DNA from 4 places in the Kluyvera sp. 1366 genome. Region 2 is predicted to be linked to each of the others. Evidence: predicted binding sites of a transcription regulator. Region 2 holds the regulator's gene; each other region holds the start of a gene.
The links. Region 2 encodes LexA, which represses DNA repair genes until DNA is damaged. Its sites were predicted from a motif close to TNCTGTATGTACATACAGNA; they were not measured.
Positions count from the first base shown of each region.

Region 1: a site for LexA is predicted at 1,432-1,451, ahead of metR (HTH-type transcriptional regulator MetR). Genes of this name have one in related genera too.
Region 3: a site for LexA is predicted at 1,723-1,742, ahead of ACVLVH_RS14585 (metal-dependent hydrolase). Genes of this name have one in related genera too.
Region 4: a site for LexA is predicted at 1,092-1,111, ahead of dinB (DNA polymerase IV). Genes of this name have one in related genera too.

Region 1 covers NZ_JBTRDW010000008.1:23,044-26,165, forward strand. Annotated here, with positions in the region: gene metE (5-methyltetrahydropteroyltriglutamate--homocysteine S-methyltransferase) at 1-1,348, opposite strand, end outside; gene metR (HTH-type transcriptional regulator MetR) at 1,484-2,416, shown strand; gene ACVLVH_RS18020 (YehS family protein) at 2,510-2,989, shown strand.
Region 2 covers NZ_JBTRDW010000011.1:74,314-77,435, reverse strand. Annotated here, with positions in the region: gene dinF (MATE family efflux transporter DinF) at 1-932, opposite strand, end outside; gene lexA (transcriptional repressor LexA) at 1,069-1,683, opposite strand; gene ACVLVH_RS21400 (diacylglycerol kinase) at 1,789-2,157, opposite strand; gene plsB (glycerol-3-phosphate 1-O-acyltransferase PlsB) at 2,285-3,122, shown strand, end outside.
Region 3 covers NZ_JBTRDW010000006.1:89,631-92,752, forward strand. Annotated here, with positions in the region: gene kduI (5-dehydro-4-deoxy-D-glucuronate isomerase) at 11-847, shown strand; gene kduD (2-dehydro-3-deoxy-D-gluconate 5-dehydrogenase KduD) at 861-1,622, shown strand; gene ACVLVH_RS14585 (metal-dependent hydrolase) at 1,763-2,353, shown strand; gene ACVLVH_RS14590 (L-cystine transporter) at 2,504-3,122, shown strand, end outside.
Region 4 covers NZ_JBTRDW010000004.1:481,156-484,277, forward strand. Annotated here, with positions in the region: gene dinB (DNA polymerase IV) at 23-1,078, opposite strand; gene dpaA (peptidoglycan meso-diaminopimelic acid protein amidase) at 1,323-2,066, shown strand; gene ACVLVH_RS11630 (class II glutamine amidotransferase) at 2,037-2,804, opposite strand; gene lpcA (D-sedoheptulose 7-phosphate isomerase) at 2,853-3,122, opposite strand, start outside.

The DNA of each region.
Region 1 (3,122 bases), on a different contig from region 2:
TTTTAAAGTCGAGGCGCAGGCCGCGAATTTCGGTGGTTTGCGGGAATGAACCTATGGTGGTGGTCGGCCACGCTGGCAGGTTAAAGCGGTGACGCTGCGCTTTGGCACGCTCGGAGTAGCTGCTGGCACGTTCAACGTCTCTGGCCTGAATTTTCGCCAGACGCTCGCCGACTGCGGCGTTGTGAACGCGCGTGGAGTTGGCACGCGCACGAATCGGTGCGCTCCACTCAACCAGCGAAGCGGCATCGTTGTTGTTCAGTGCATGACTCAGCAGTGCAAGCTCAGTGCACTTCTGCAGAGCAAAGGCGAACCAGCTTTTCACTTCCTCATCGAGGCGCGTTTCCACGCTGAGGTCGATTGGGCTGTGCAGCAGTGAGCAGGATGATCCAATCCACAATTGTTGACGCTGCCCCACCAGCGGCTGCAGGCGCGTAAACCAGCTGCTGAGATCGGCACGCCAGACGTTACGGCCATTGATTACGCCGACGGAGAGCAGCCAATCCGCGGGAATCTGCTGGTTCACCTGTTGGATGTCGTCTTTGCCGTGGACCAGGTCAACATGCAGACCTTGCACCGGCAGCGCTTTGATCACGTCGAGATTCTGACCGATGCTGTCGAAATAGGTGGTGAGCAGCAATTTGCTTTCGCCCTGCAGCGCGTCGTAAGCCGGTTTGAAGGCATCGCGCCACGCTTGCGGCAGTTCCAGCGCCAGTGCTGGCTCATCGATTTGTACCCATTCGATGCCGCGTTTTTTCAGTTCAGCCAGCACCTGTTGGTAAACCGGCAGAATGTCTTTGAGCAGTGACAGGCGCTCGAACGACGTACCTTTCACTTTACCCAGCCACAAATAGGTAACCGGACCCAGCAGCACCGGTTTAATCTTGTGCCCGAGCGCCAGCGCTTCATCAACCTCATCCAGCAACTGAGTCCAGGTCAGTTTGAACTGCTGCCCTTGGGTGAATTCCGGCACCATGTAGTGATAATTGGTGTTGAACCATTTGGTCATTTCCGCCGCTGCCGCCGGTTCACCGCTTGGTGCGCGGCCACGGCCAAGGCGGAACAGCGTGTCGAGATCGACCGAGCCATCCTGATTTTGGTGACGAGCTGGCACGTTACCCAGCAGCAGGCTGGTGGTGAGCACGTGATCGTACCAAGCGAAATCGCCGACTGGCAGCAGATCCACGCCCGCCTCTTTCTGCTGTTGCCAGTGACGGGCGCGCAGTTCACGCCCCACCGCCAGTAGCTCTTCCTGTGAGCTTTTACCTGCCCAATAGCTTTCCTGTGCTTTTTTCAATTCACGACGCAATCCAACGCGAGGGAAACCGAGAGTGTGGTTCAGAATGGTCATTTTCTGTTCTCCAGATATTCTTAACTGAATAGGGGGCAGAGATGTTTAGCCGTCCAGATGTTTACACCGCCATAATCTGCGGGTACTGTATGTTCCTCAAGCGCAATTTGTTCAATCTCGATGTGAAGGATTCTCATGATCGAACTCAAACACCTGCGGACGCTGCAGGCGTTACGGAACACCGGCTCGTTAGCTGCCGCCGCCTCCCAGCTTCATCAGACGCAATCGGCGTTATCCCACCAGTTCAGCGATCTGGAGCAGCGGCTGGGTTTTCGCCTGTTTGTGCGTAAAAGCCAGCCGCTGCGTTTTACGCCGCAGGGAGAGATTTTGCTGCAGTTGGCTGAGCAGGTTTTACCGCAGATTCAGCAGGCTTTGCAGGCGTGTCATGAGCCGCATCAGGCCACGTTACGTATCGCCATTGAGTGTCACAGCTGTATTCAGTGGCTGACGCCCGCGCTGAATAATTTCCGCCAGAGCTGGCCGCAGGTGATGATGGATTTCAAATCCGGCGTGACCTTTGATCCGCAACCCGCGTTGCAACAGGGCGAGCTGGATGTGGTGTTGACCTCCGATATTTTGCCGCGCAGTGGATTGTTTTATTCACCGATGTTCGATTTTGAAGTGCGTTTGGTGATGGCACCGGATCATCCTTTGGCGCAGCTTGAGCACATTGCTCCGGAAGATATGGCCGATGAAGTGCTGATGATTTATCCGGTGCAGCGTCAGCGTTTGGATGTGTGGCGCCATTTCCTGCAGCCTGCGGGCGTCAGTCCAGCCTTGAAGAGCGTCGATAACACGCTGCTGCTGATTCAGATGGTGTCGGCGCGCATGGGCATCGCCGCGCTGCCACATTGGGTAGTAGAGAATTTTGAGCAGCAGGGTTTAGTGGTGACCAAGACCCTAGGCGATGGTTTGTGGAGCCGCTTGTATGCCGCCGTACGCGAAGGCGAGCAGCGTCAGCCGGTAATGGAAGCCTTTGTGCGGTTTGCCCGTCAGCACGCCTGTGAACATCTGCCCTTCGTGCGCGATGCCGCGCGTCCCGGCTCACTGCAAATCACCTCATCCTGATGTTGTTGGGCGGCGAAGGTCGCCCGCGCTGTTATCCCTGCCCCGCCTGCTCTATAATGCGCCGCCTCAACCCGCGACCAAGAGAGTTTCACCATGATGAGTAACGATGTTCTGCGCAGCGTGCGCTATATGCTGGATTTGAGCGATAGCAAAGTGGTGGAGATTTTTGCCCTGGCGGGAAGTGAAGTGCCGCTGGAAGACGTGCAGGCGTGGATGAAGAAAGATGACGATGCCGCGTTTCGCAAGCTGCCAGATGTATTGATGGGATATTTCCTTAACGGTCTGATTTTTTACCGTCGCGGTAAGAGTGAAGATGCGCCCGCGCCTTCGATTGAGCGCCGCATGAATAACAACATTTTCATGAAGAAATTGCGTATCGCCTTTGAGCTGAAGACCACCGATATTCCGGATGTGCTGCTGAAAGCGAACTTTAAGATCTCACAGGCTGAAGTTGGCGCGATTTTCCGCAACCCAGATCATAAGAATTTCCGCGAATGCGGCGATCAGATTCTGCGTAATTTCCTGAAAGGGTTGACGATGATTCATCGTCCGGGGCCGGCTAAGAAGGGTTAATCGCTTCTTTGTTCGAGCCGGGTCAGGGATAGCGCAGCAGATCGCAAAGGGAAACCACTTCCTTGTGGATCAGCCTCGCCATCCATGGCTCGGATGCTTTGCTCCACTGCCGCGCTATCCCTTCCCTTTTAGC
Region 2 (3,122 bases):
CAAATCAGCAATAGTCGGCTGCGATCTTTGGCCCCAACCGCTTCACCCGAACAGGCTTCAACCGCGTAGGCAAATCCATCCAGCGCGTATGCGGTGAAAGTGAGGAACATCAGCAGCACCGCGTTGACTGCCACTACATCCGGCCCAATGCGTGCGCCAAGGATGGTGAGCGACGCGAAGCAGATTTGCAGCATCAAAGAACGCAGCATAATGTCGCGATTGAGGCGGAATAGCCGCGCCGCATCGCCGCGCCAGCTGCTTTTGAGTAAAGCAAAGTGGATACCGCGCATCTTCAGCACCCGCGCCACCATCCACAAACCCACGCCCAGCGTGACATATTCTGCCAGCGCGGTAGCCGCCGCCGCTCCGGCGACACCCCAATGCAGTTTGAGCACGAACAGCAGATCCAGCAGGATATTCACCAGGTTGCCGATGATTAGCAGCACCATCGGTGCCCGCGCGTACTGCACGCCCAGCAGCCAGCCAAGAATCACCAAATTGGTCAAGGTTGCGGGCGCACTTAGCCAGCGAATCTCAATAAATATTTTCGCCTGTTGCTGCACTTCCGGGCTGCCACCCATTAAAGCTGCCGCCAGGCTGCTGACCGGCGTTCGCAGCACCATAAACAGCGCACCAAAAACCAGCGCAATCAGTAGCGGTTGTATTAAGGCGCGCGCCAGCGCCGTTTTGTCATTGGCGCCAAATGCCTGAGCGGTGAGTCCGGTGGTGCTCATGCGCAGGAACAGCAGGAGCATAAAGATGAAGCTGGTGGCGGTTGTGCCCACGGCGACGCCACCGAGGTAGATTGGGCTATCGAGATGACCAATAACGGCGGTATCCACCACACCCAGTAATGGGACGGTGATATTTGACAGGATCATCGGCAGCGCTAGCCGCCAGAGCGTTTTATCTGAGGAGGAAAACAGCTGCATTAGCCCATTCCGTTGTGTGCGGTAATCAGCGTAATGGCGCCAGAATGAGCCGCAGAAAGAGTCACAGAGAAGTAAAACAGCAGACTGCGGTCAGCGCAAACACGCACCGCCGCAGTTAAAGTGGATCAGAAACTGATCAGAGCCACTCGCCGTTGCGCACAATCCCGACAGCTAAACCTTCAACGGTTAGCGACTGCTCACGGGTATCCACGACAATCGGCTGAAAATCGGTGTTTTCAGGTAGCAGATGGACAATCGCACCCTGCTTTTTCCAGCGTTTCACTGTGACTTCATCATCAATGCGCGCCACGACAACCTGGCCGTTACGCACTTCCTGCGTTTTGTGTACCGCTAACAGATCGCCATCCATAATGCCGATGTCTTTCATCGACATACCGCTCACGCGCAGCAGGAAATCGGCGCTCGGTTTAAAGAGGTTAGCATCCACCTGATAGTGGGCTTCGATGTGTTCTTGAGCCAGCAAAGGTTCACCGGCAGCGACGCGGCCAATCAGCGGCAGCCCTTCGCTCGGTTCTTCTTCCATCAGCAAACGAATTCCGCGCGATGCGCCGGAAACAATTTCAATTACGCCTTTACGCGCCAGCGCTTTCAGATGCTCTTCGGCAGCATTGGGCGAGCGGAAACCCAGTTGCGCAGCAATTTCCGCACGCGTTGGCGGCATGCCCGTCTGGTTAATATGGTCGCGAATCAGGTCATAGACCTGTTGCTGCCGTGCAGTTAACGCTTTCATCCCGCCCCCTGGTTGTTTATACAGTCGCTGTGAGTATATACAGGTATTCGCGAAATGAAAACCGTAACAGAGGGAAAAATCAGCGGTTTGATGAATCTGGAATCCCTATCTCAAATGCGTCCAGAGCAGCGCGCTCCAGACGAACAGAGCCAGTAAGATAGTCAGCAATACGGCAGCCGATCCCATATCTTTGGCGCGGCCCGCGAGCGGATGTTGCTCCTGCCCGATGCGGTCGACCACCGCTTCGATAGCACTATTAAGGATCTCAACGATGATAACCAGCACTACCGAGCCAATCATCAGGATGCGGGAAAGGGTATCTACATCCAGCCAGCAAGCCACGAGAATGGCCACCAGCGCGGCAATGGCTTCCTGCCGAAAAGCGGCTTCGTGCTGCCATGCGGCACGCAGGCCCTGCCAGGAATAACCGGCGGCTTTCACTATTCTTACTAAACCGGTGACGTTATTTGCCATGTCTATGGAACCCTTGAACTATTTTGACGTCAATGTGTGGGCAGTATGAGGCGGCAGAGCCACAGACCTTCGCTGCGCTTTCTGGTATGCTTGCCGCGCTTTGCTAACAAGAGGCTTAAAGTTGTCTATGTCAGGTTGGCGTAAACTCTATTACAAATTATTGAATTTACCACTCTCTATTTTGGTAAAAAGTAAGGTCATTCCGACCGATCCTATCTCTGAACATGGGATCGATCCGACACGTCCGGTGATGTATGTTTTGCCTTATGATTCAAAGGCTGACCTGCTCACACTGCGTGCTCAATGCCTGAAACATGATCTGCCCGATCCGCTGGCTCCGCTGGAGATCGATGGCACCCTGCTGCCGCGCCACGTGTTTATTCACGATGGCCCACGCGTAATTCCCTATTTCGTGGCCAATCCCGAATCGGTAAAGCTGTTCCACGATTATCTGGATTTGCACCGCAGCAACCCGCAACTCGATGTGCAAATGCTGCCGGTCGCGGTGATGTTTGGTCGTGCGCCGGGACGTGAAACCTCCGGTGAATCCACGCCGCATCTGCGCGTGCTCAATGGCGTGCAGAAGTTCTTCGCCATTTTGTGGCACGGCCGCGACAGCTTTGTTCGCTTCTCGCAAACCGTTTCGTTGCGCCAGATGGCGACCGAGCACGGCACCGATAAGTCGATTGCCCAAAAGCTGGCTCGCGTGGCGCGCATTCATTTTGCCCGCCAACGTCTGGCCGCGGTCGGCCCGCGTCTGCCTGCACGTCAGGATCTCTTCAACAAGCTGTTACAATCCAAAGCGATCGAAAAAGCAGTAGAAGATGAAGCGCGCAGCAAAAAGATTTCGCATGAGAAAGCCCAGCAGAACGCCATCGAAATGATGGAAGAAGTGGCGGCGGACTTTTCTTATGAAGCGATTAAAGTCACTGACCGCGTGATGGGCTGGCTGTGGAGCCGCCTGT
Region 3 (3,122 bases), on a different contig from region 2:
GAGGCCTGAGATGGACATTCGTCAAAGCATTCATAGCGAGCATGCCAAAACCCTGGACACGGACGGCTTACGCCGTGAGTTTCTGATCGACAAGATTTTCGACGCCGACAATTACACCCTCACTTACAGCCATATCGATCGCATCATTATCGGCGGCGTGATGCCGGTGCAGAAACCGGTGACTATCGGCCATGAAGTGGGTAAGCAGCTGGGCGTAAGTTACTTTCTCGAACGCCGCGAACTCGGCGTAATCAACATCGGTGGACCCGGGGTGATTGAAGTGGATGGTAAATCCTGGGAGATTGGTCAGCAGGAAGCGTTGTATGTCGGACAAGGCGCGCAGAGCGTGATTTTCCGCAGCAGCGATGCCAGCCGCCCGGCGAAGTTTTACTACAATAGCGCGCCGGCACACGCCCATTATCCAGACAAAAAAATCACCCTCGACGAGGCAGTGAAAGCCACGCTCGGCGACGCGGCCACCTCGAACCGCCGCACCATTAACAAATTCATCGTGCCCGACGTGTTGCCAACCTGCCAGTTAACCATGGGATTAACCCGCCTTGATGACGGCAACTTGTGGAACACCATGCCGTGTCACACCCACGAACGTCGCATGGAAGTCTATTTCTATTTCGATATGGCCGACGACAGCGCCGTGTTCCACATGATGGGCCAGCCGCAGGAGACGCGTCATCTATTGGTCCATAACGAGCAAGCGGTGATTTCACCGAGCTGGTCGATTCATGCGGGCGTGGGAACGCAGCGCTATACCTTTATCTGGGGCATGGTGGGTGAAAACCAGGTATTTGATGACATGGACCACGTCAACATCAGCGCACTGCGCTAACAAGGAGCGAATCATGATACTCAACGCATTTAATCTTGCAGGCAAAATCGCGCTGGTCACCGGCTGCAATACCGGTTTAGGACAAGGTATGGCGCTGGGTCTGGCGCAGGCGGGATGTGACATTATTGGCGTTAACCGCGCCGGACCGGATGATACGCAGGCCAAAGTTGAGGCGTTAGGCCGCCGTTTTTGGTCAATTCAGGCCGATCTGACCAAGCCGTCCATCGTGCCGCAAATTGTTGAACAGGCGGTGGCGCAGGCCGGTCGCATCGATATCCTGGTGAATAACGCCGGCATCATTCGCCGCGAAGATGCACTCAACTTCAGCGAGCAGGATTGGGATGATGTGATGAACATCAACAGCAAAAGTCTGTTCTTCCTGTCACAGCAGGTCGCCCGGCAGTTTATCGCGCAAGGCAATGGCGGCAAGATCATTAATATCGCCTCGATGCTGTCGTTCCAGGGCGGCATTCGCGTGCCTTCTTATACGGCATCAAAAAGCGCAGTGATGGGGTTAACCCGTTTGATGGCCAACGAATGGGCGAAGCACGGCATCAACGTTAACGCCATTGCGCCGGGCTACATGGCCACCAATAACACGGAACAGCTGCGCAGCGATGAGTCACGCAACGAGGAGATTTTAGGCCGCATTCCATCAGGTCGCTGGGGTATTCCGGACGACATGATGGGCCCAATTGTGTTCCTCGCCTCCAGCGCCTCCGACTATGTGCAAGGTTATACGTTGGCCGTCGATGGCGGATGGTTAGCGCGCTAGGCTAACCCGTTCTTTTCCCGCGTCATTGTGACGCGGGAAAGTGAAAAATATTAACGCTTCGTTACAGCGTCACCATTCTCATTCACTGGATAAATCCCTATACTGGATGCATCGACAGTTTTATGCAGCCAGGTTCCATCATGACGGCCGAAGGCCATATCATTTTTGCCATTGCCAGCGCCATTTTTGCCAAGCGCGCGGAGCTGACGCCAGTATTGGCCAGCGCCGACTGGTGGCATTTAGTGCCTGCTGCGCTGTTAACCTGCCTGCTGCCCGATATCGATCACCCTAAATCCGTGTTAGGCCAGCGCTTAAAGTGGCTATCGCATCCCATCGCCCGCATCTTTGGTCATCGCGGTTTTACCCACAGTTTGCTGGCGGTGGCGGTGAGTTTGTGGCTATTCCAGATCAATGTGCCCGCAGACTGGTTTCTTCCCGCCGACGTGCTGCAAGGCATGACGCTCGGCTATCTCAGCCATATTGTCGCCGATATGCTCACGCCCGCCGGCGTGCCGCTGCTGTGGCCCTGCCGCTGGCGCTTCCGTTTGCCCATCCTGAATAGTCAAAAAGGTAACCAGCTGGAGCGAGCACTTTGCCTGGCGCTGGTCGGTTATGCGTTGTGGTTCCCGCCCGGCATGCCCTCTTTTGGTGCCAACGGCTGGCCGGAGCAACTGTTCAATACGCTACAAAATGGCGTCGGTCGGTTGGTTAATGGTCAAAACGGTCAATAAGCAGTCGAATCAAGCGTTAAAGTTATAAAGCATTCTTTTTGGGTATAAGCCCGCCCCACGCTGAACTGATAACATTCCAAATATTCCCTAACCGGGACTTACTGTTTTTCGTGCCATCCCAGGATGGCGCGTCACACTCTGGAGTTGAGCATGGATTTTCCCCTCATTATTAATATCGTGGCGTTTATCGCACTACTGATTCTGCTGAATCGGATTGGCAACCAAAGCTGGAGCCTGTCCAAACGCGTGCTGACCGGTTTGGTTTTCGGTGTGGCCTTTGGTCTGGCGCTGCAAACCATCTATGGCGAAAACAGCCCAACCGTGAAAGCGTCGATTGGCTGGTTCAATATCGTCGGCAACGGCTACGTGCAATTGTTGCAGATGATCGTGATGCCGCTGGTGTTCGCCTCGATCCTGAGCGCGGTCGCACGTCTGCACAATGCCTCATCGCTGGGTAAAATCAGCGTGCTGACCATTGGCGTGCTGCTGTTTACCACCGCAATTTCCGCGCTGGTCGGCGTGCTGGTGACCGGCCTGTTTGGCCTGAGCGCTGAAGGTCTGGTGCAAGGTGCGCAGGAAACCGCGCGTCTGAGCGCGATTCAGAGCAACTACGTGGGCAAAGTGGCTGACCTCAGCACGCCGCAGCTGCTGCTCTCCTTCATTCCGAAAAACCCGTTTGCCGATCTGGCGGGCGCCAATCCCACCTCGATCATCAGCGTAGTGATTTTCGCCGCCTTCCTCGGTGTGGCGGCGCTGCAACTGCTGAAAG
Region 4 (3,122 bases), on a different contig from region 2:
ATGAGGGGCAGCGCGCACAATCTCACAACCCCAACACCAACTGCCGCTCCAGCTGCGGATCCACCATCGTGACATGCAATCCCACCAGCCGCACGCCGCGCCCTGCTCTGCGTTCATCCCACGCCTGACGCGCCACCGCGATCATGTCGTCTTTATTCAGCACCGGCCAAACGTGCTCCTGCGTGGTTTGCTGGAAATCATTGAACTTCAGTTTCACGCCTTGTCGGGCGATCTGCCTATCCGGCTTGATGGCGGTTAAGCGGCGATCCAACTCCGCATAGAGAAAATCAATAATCTCCAGACACTGCTCCCAGCTGTGAATATCTTCCATCAGGGTACGTTCAACGCCGAGCGATTTGCGTTCGCGCTCAACCACCACATTGCGCTCATCCACGCCGTTGCTGCGTTCCCACAAAATACGGCCAAACTTGCCAAAGCGTTTAAGCAGCAGCGCCAAATCGGCGCGCTGCACATCCGCGCAGGTGCGCAAGCCCATCTCTTCCAGCTTTTTAGTCGCCACTTTACCCACGCCAGGAATTTTACTGAGCGGCAGCGTCAGTAGAAAATCGGACATCGCGTCCGGCGTAATCACATATTGCCCGTTGGGTTTGTTGAGATCGGAGGCAATCTTGGCGAGAAACTTGACCGGCGCGATGCCGGCGGAAGCGGTCAACCCGGTTTCACGCAGGATATCGGCGCGAATCGCCTGCGCCATTAATGTCGCCGAGCCCTGACAGTGCAGGCTGTCGGTCACATCCAGATAGGCTTCATCCAGCGACAGCGGTTCAATCAGCGAGGTGTAACGTGAGAAGATGTCGCGGATCTGGCGGGAGGCTTCTTTATAGGCATCAAAGCGGCCGGGCAGCAGCCGCAGATGCGGGCAGAGTTTCAGCGCCATGCCGGTCGGCATCGCGCTGCGCACGCCATATTTACGTGCCGGATAGTTCGCGGTGCTGATCACGCCACGTTGCACGCGGCTGCCGCCAATGGCGATAGGAATATCACGTAAAGAGGGATCGTCGCGCATCTCAACCGCTGCATAAAAGCAGTCCATATCGACATGAATAATTTTGCGCATACGCCCTCCCAGATACTGGATAAGTATACAGCAGCGAAAAATATCGGCAATATTTGTTGAGAGCGAGATTAAAGTTTACAAATTAGTGGTCGTATTCCTTTTAGGAACGCGCCATTTTCTCGGACACTGGCTTGATTAAAAGCCAGACAATGTTAATGTTGCGCTGCGATAGCGGATATTTCCGATAATGCAATACCCGGACGCACAGCGTCATCGTCTCTCTCCACATCAAGGTATCTACAGAATGGGCAGAATCGCATTAACGCTTGCGATGATTCTTATGCCGCTCCTTAGCTGGGCAATGAACCCCGAGCCTACGCAACCGCTGGCTCCGGTGAGCAAAGAGTTAAAGAAACAACTAATTGGCACCCCCGTTTTTATTCAGATTTTCAAGGAAGAGCGTACGCTGGAACTGTACGGCAAAATCGGGAATGAATATCGTCTGCTGGACAGCTATCGCATCTGTAATTTCTCTGGCGGTTTAGGACCTAAACGTCGTCAGGGCGATTTCAAAAGTCCGGAAGGCTTTTATAACGTTAAGCTGAACCAGTTAAAACCGGATAGCCGTTTTTATCGCGCTATTAATACCGGTTTTCCCAATCAGTACGATCGCGCTAAAGGCTATAACGGTAACTATTTAATGATTCACGGCGATTGCGTGTCAGTGGGCTGCTACGCAATGACGGATGCATCGATGGATGAGATCTTTGCCTATACCAACGCCGCGCTGCGTAATGGTCAGCAGGAGATTCAGGTCAATATCTATCCGTTCCGCATGACAGACAGCAATATGCAGCGTCATAAATACTCGACGTACATTAACTTCTGGCGTGAACTGCAGCCGGGCTATGCGTACTTCGCTAAGTACCGTGTGCCGCCTACCGTGAACGTGACGGCCACCGGCCAATATGCGGTGAACAGCACGCCGGTGATCGCTACACCGGATGCTGCCTCGAAATCATTCCTGGCGCTCACCCAGGCAAAATAGTGCCCACTCGCCTGGCACTATCCGGTGCCAGGTTTCATTGCCCGTCAGCGGTTGCGTAGCAATCACCGTTACCACATCTTGCGGCGTCGTCTGCTGCTGAAAATCAATTTCCACATCCTGATCGAGCAACGTCGCTTTGCCAAACGGCGCCCGGCGCGTAATCCAGTAGAGATTGGTCGAACAGAACGCCATCAGATAGCGCCCATCCGATAACAGCATGTTGAACACGCCCTTCTCACGCATTTCTGCTGCCAGCTCGGCAATGTAGCGGAACACCGCTGGCCAGTTGCCCGGCGTGCGTGGATAGCGCTCGGTCAGTTTGTGCAGCATCCAGCAAAATGCTTTCTCGCTGTCGGTTTCACCAATCGGACGAAATGGCCCGGTATCCAGCTGACGATAACCTTTGAGCTGACCATTGTGTGCGTAGGTCCAGTTGCGGCCCCACAGCTCACGCGTGAACGGATGGGTATTTTCCAGCGACACCTCACCGCGATTCGCCTGGCGGATATGCGCCACCACCGAATGCGATTTGATCGGGTATTCCTGCACCAAACGGGCTATCGGCGAGTTAAAGCTCGGCTGCGGATCTTTGAAGGTGCGGCACCCTTTTCCTTCGTAGAACGTGATGCCCCAACCATCTTTGTGCGGCCCGGTTCCACCGCCACGCTGCACCAGACCGGTAAAACTGAAACAGATGTCCGTGGGGACATTGGCGCTCATCCCGAGCAATTCGCACATAGCAACCGCCTTAAGTTAGATCCTCTCGCGCGCGGCGAGAGGAACGCATCATGACTTAACCATCTCTTTTTCAATCAACAGCATCAGAATATGGATCACTTTGATGTGGATCTCCTGAATGCGGTCGGCATAGCCAAAGTGCGGCACACGAATTTCGATATCCGCTGAACCTGCCATCTTGCCGCCATCTTTGCCGGTCAGAGTAATCACTTTCATGCCTTTCGCGCGCGCAGCTTCCACGGCTTTGATGATGTTGGCAGAGTTACCGGACGTAGAAAGACCCAGCAGCACATCGCCTGCACGGCCTACCGCTTCGAT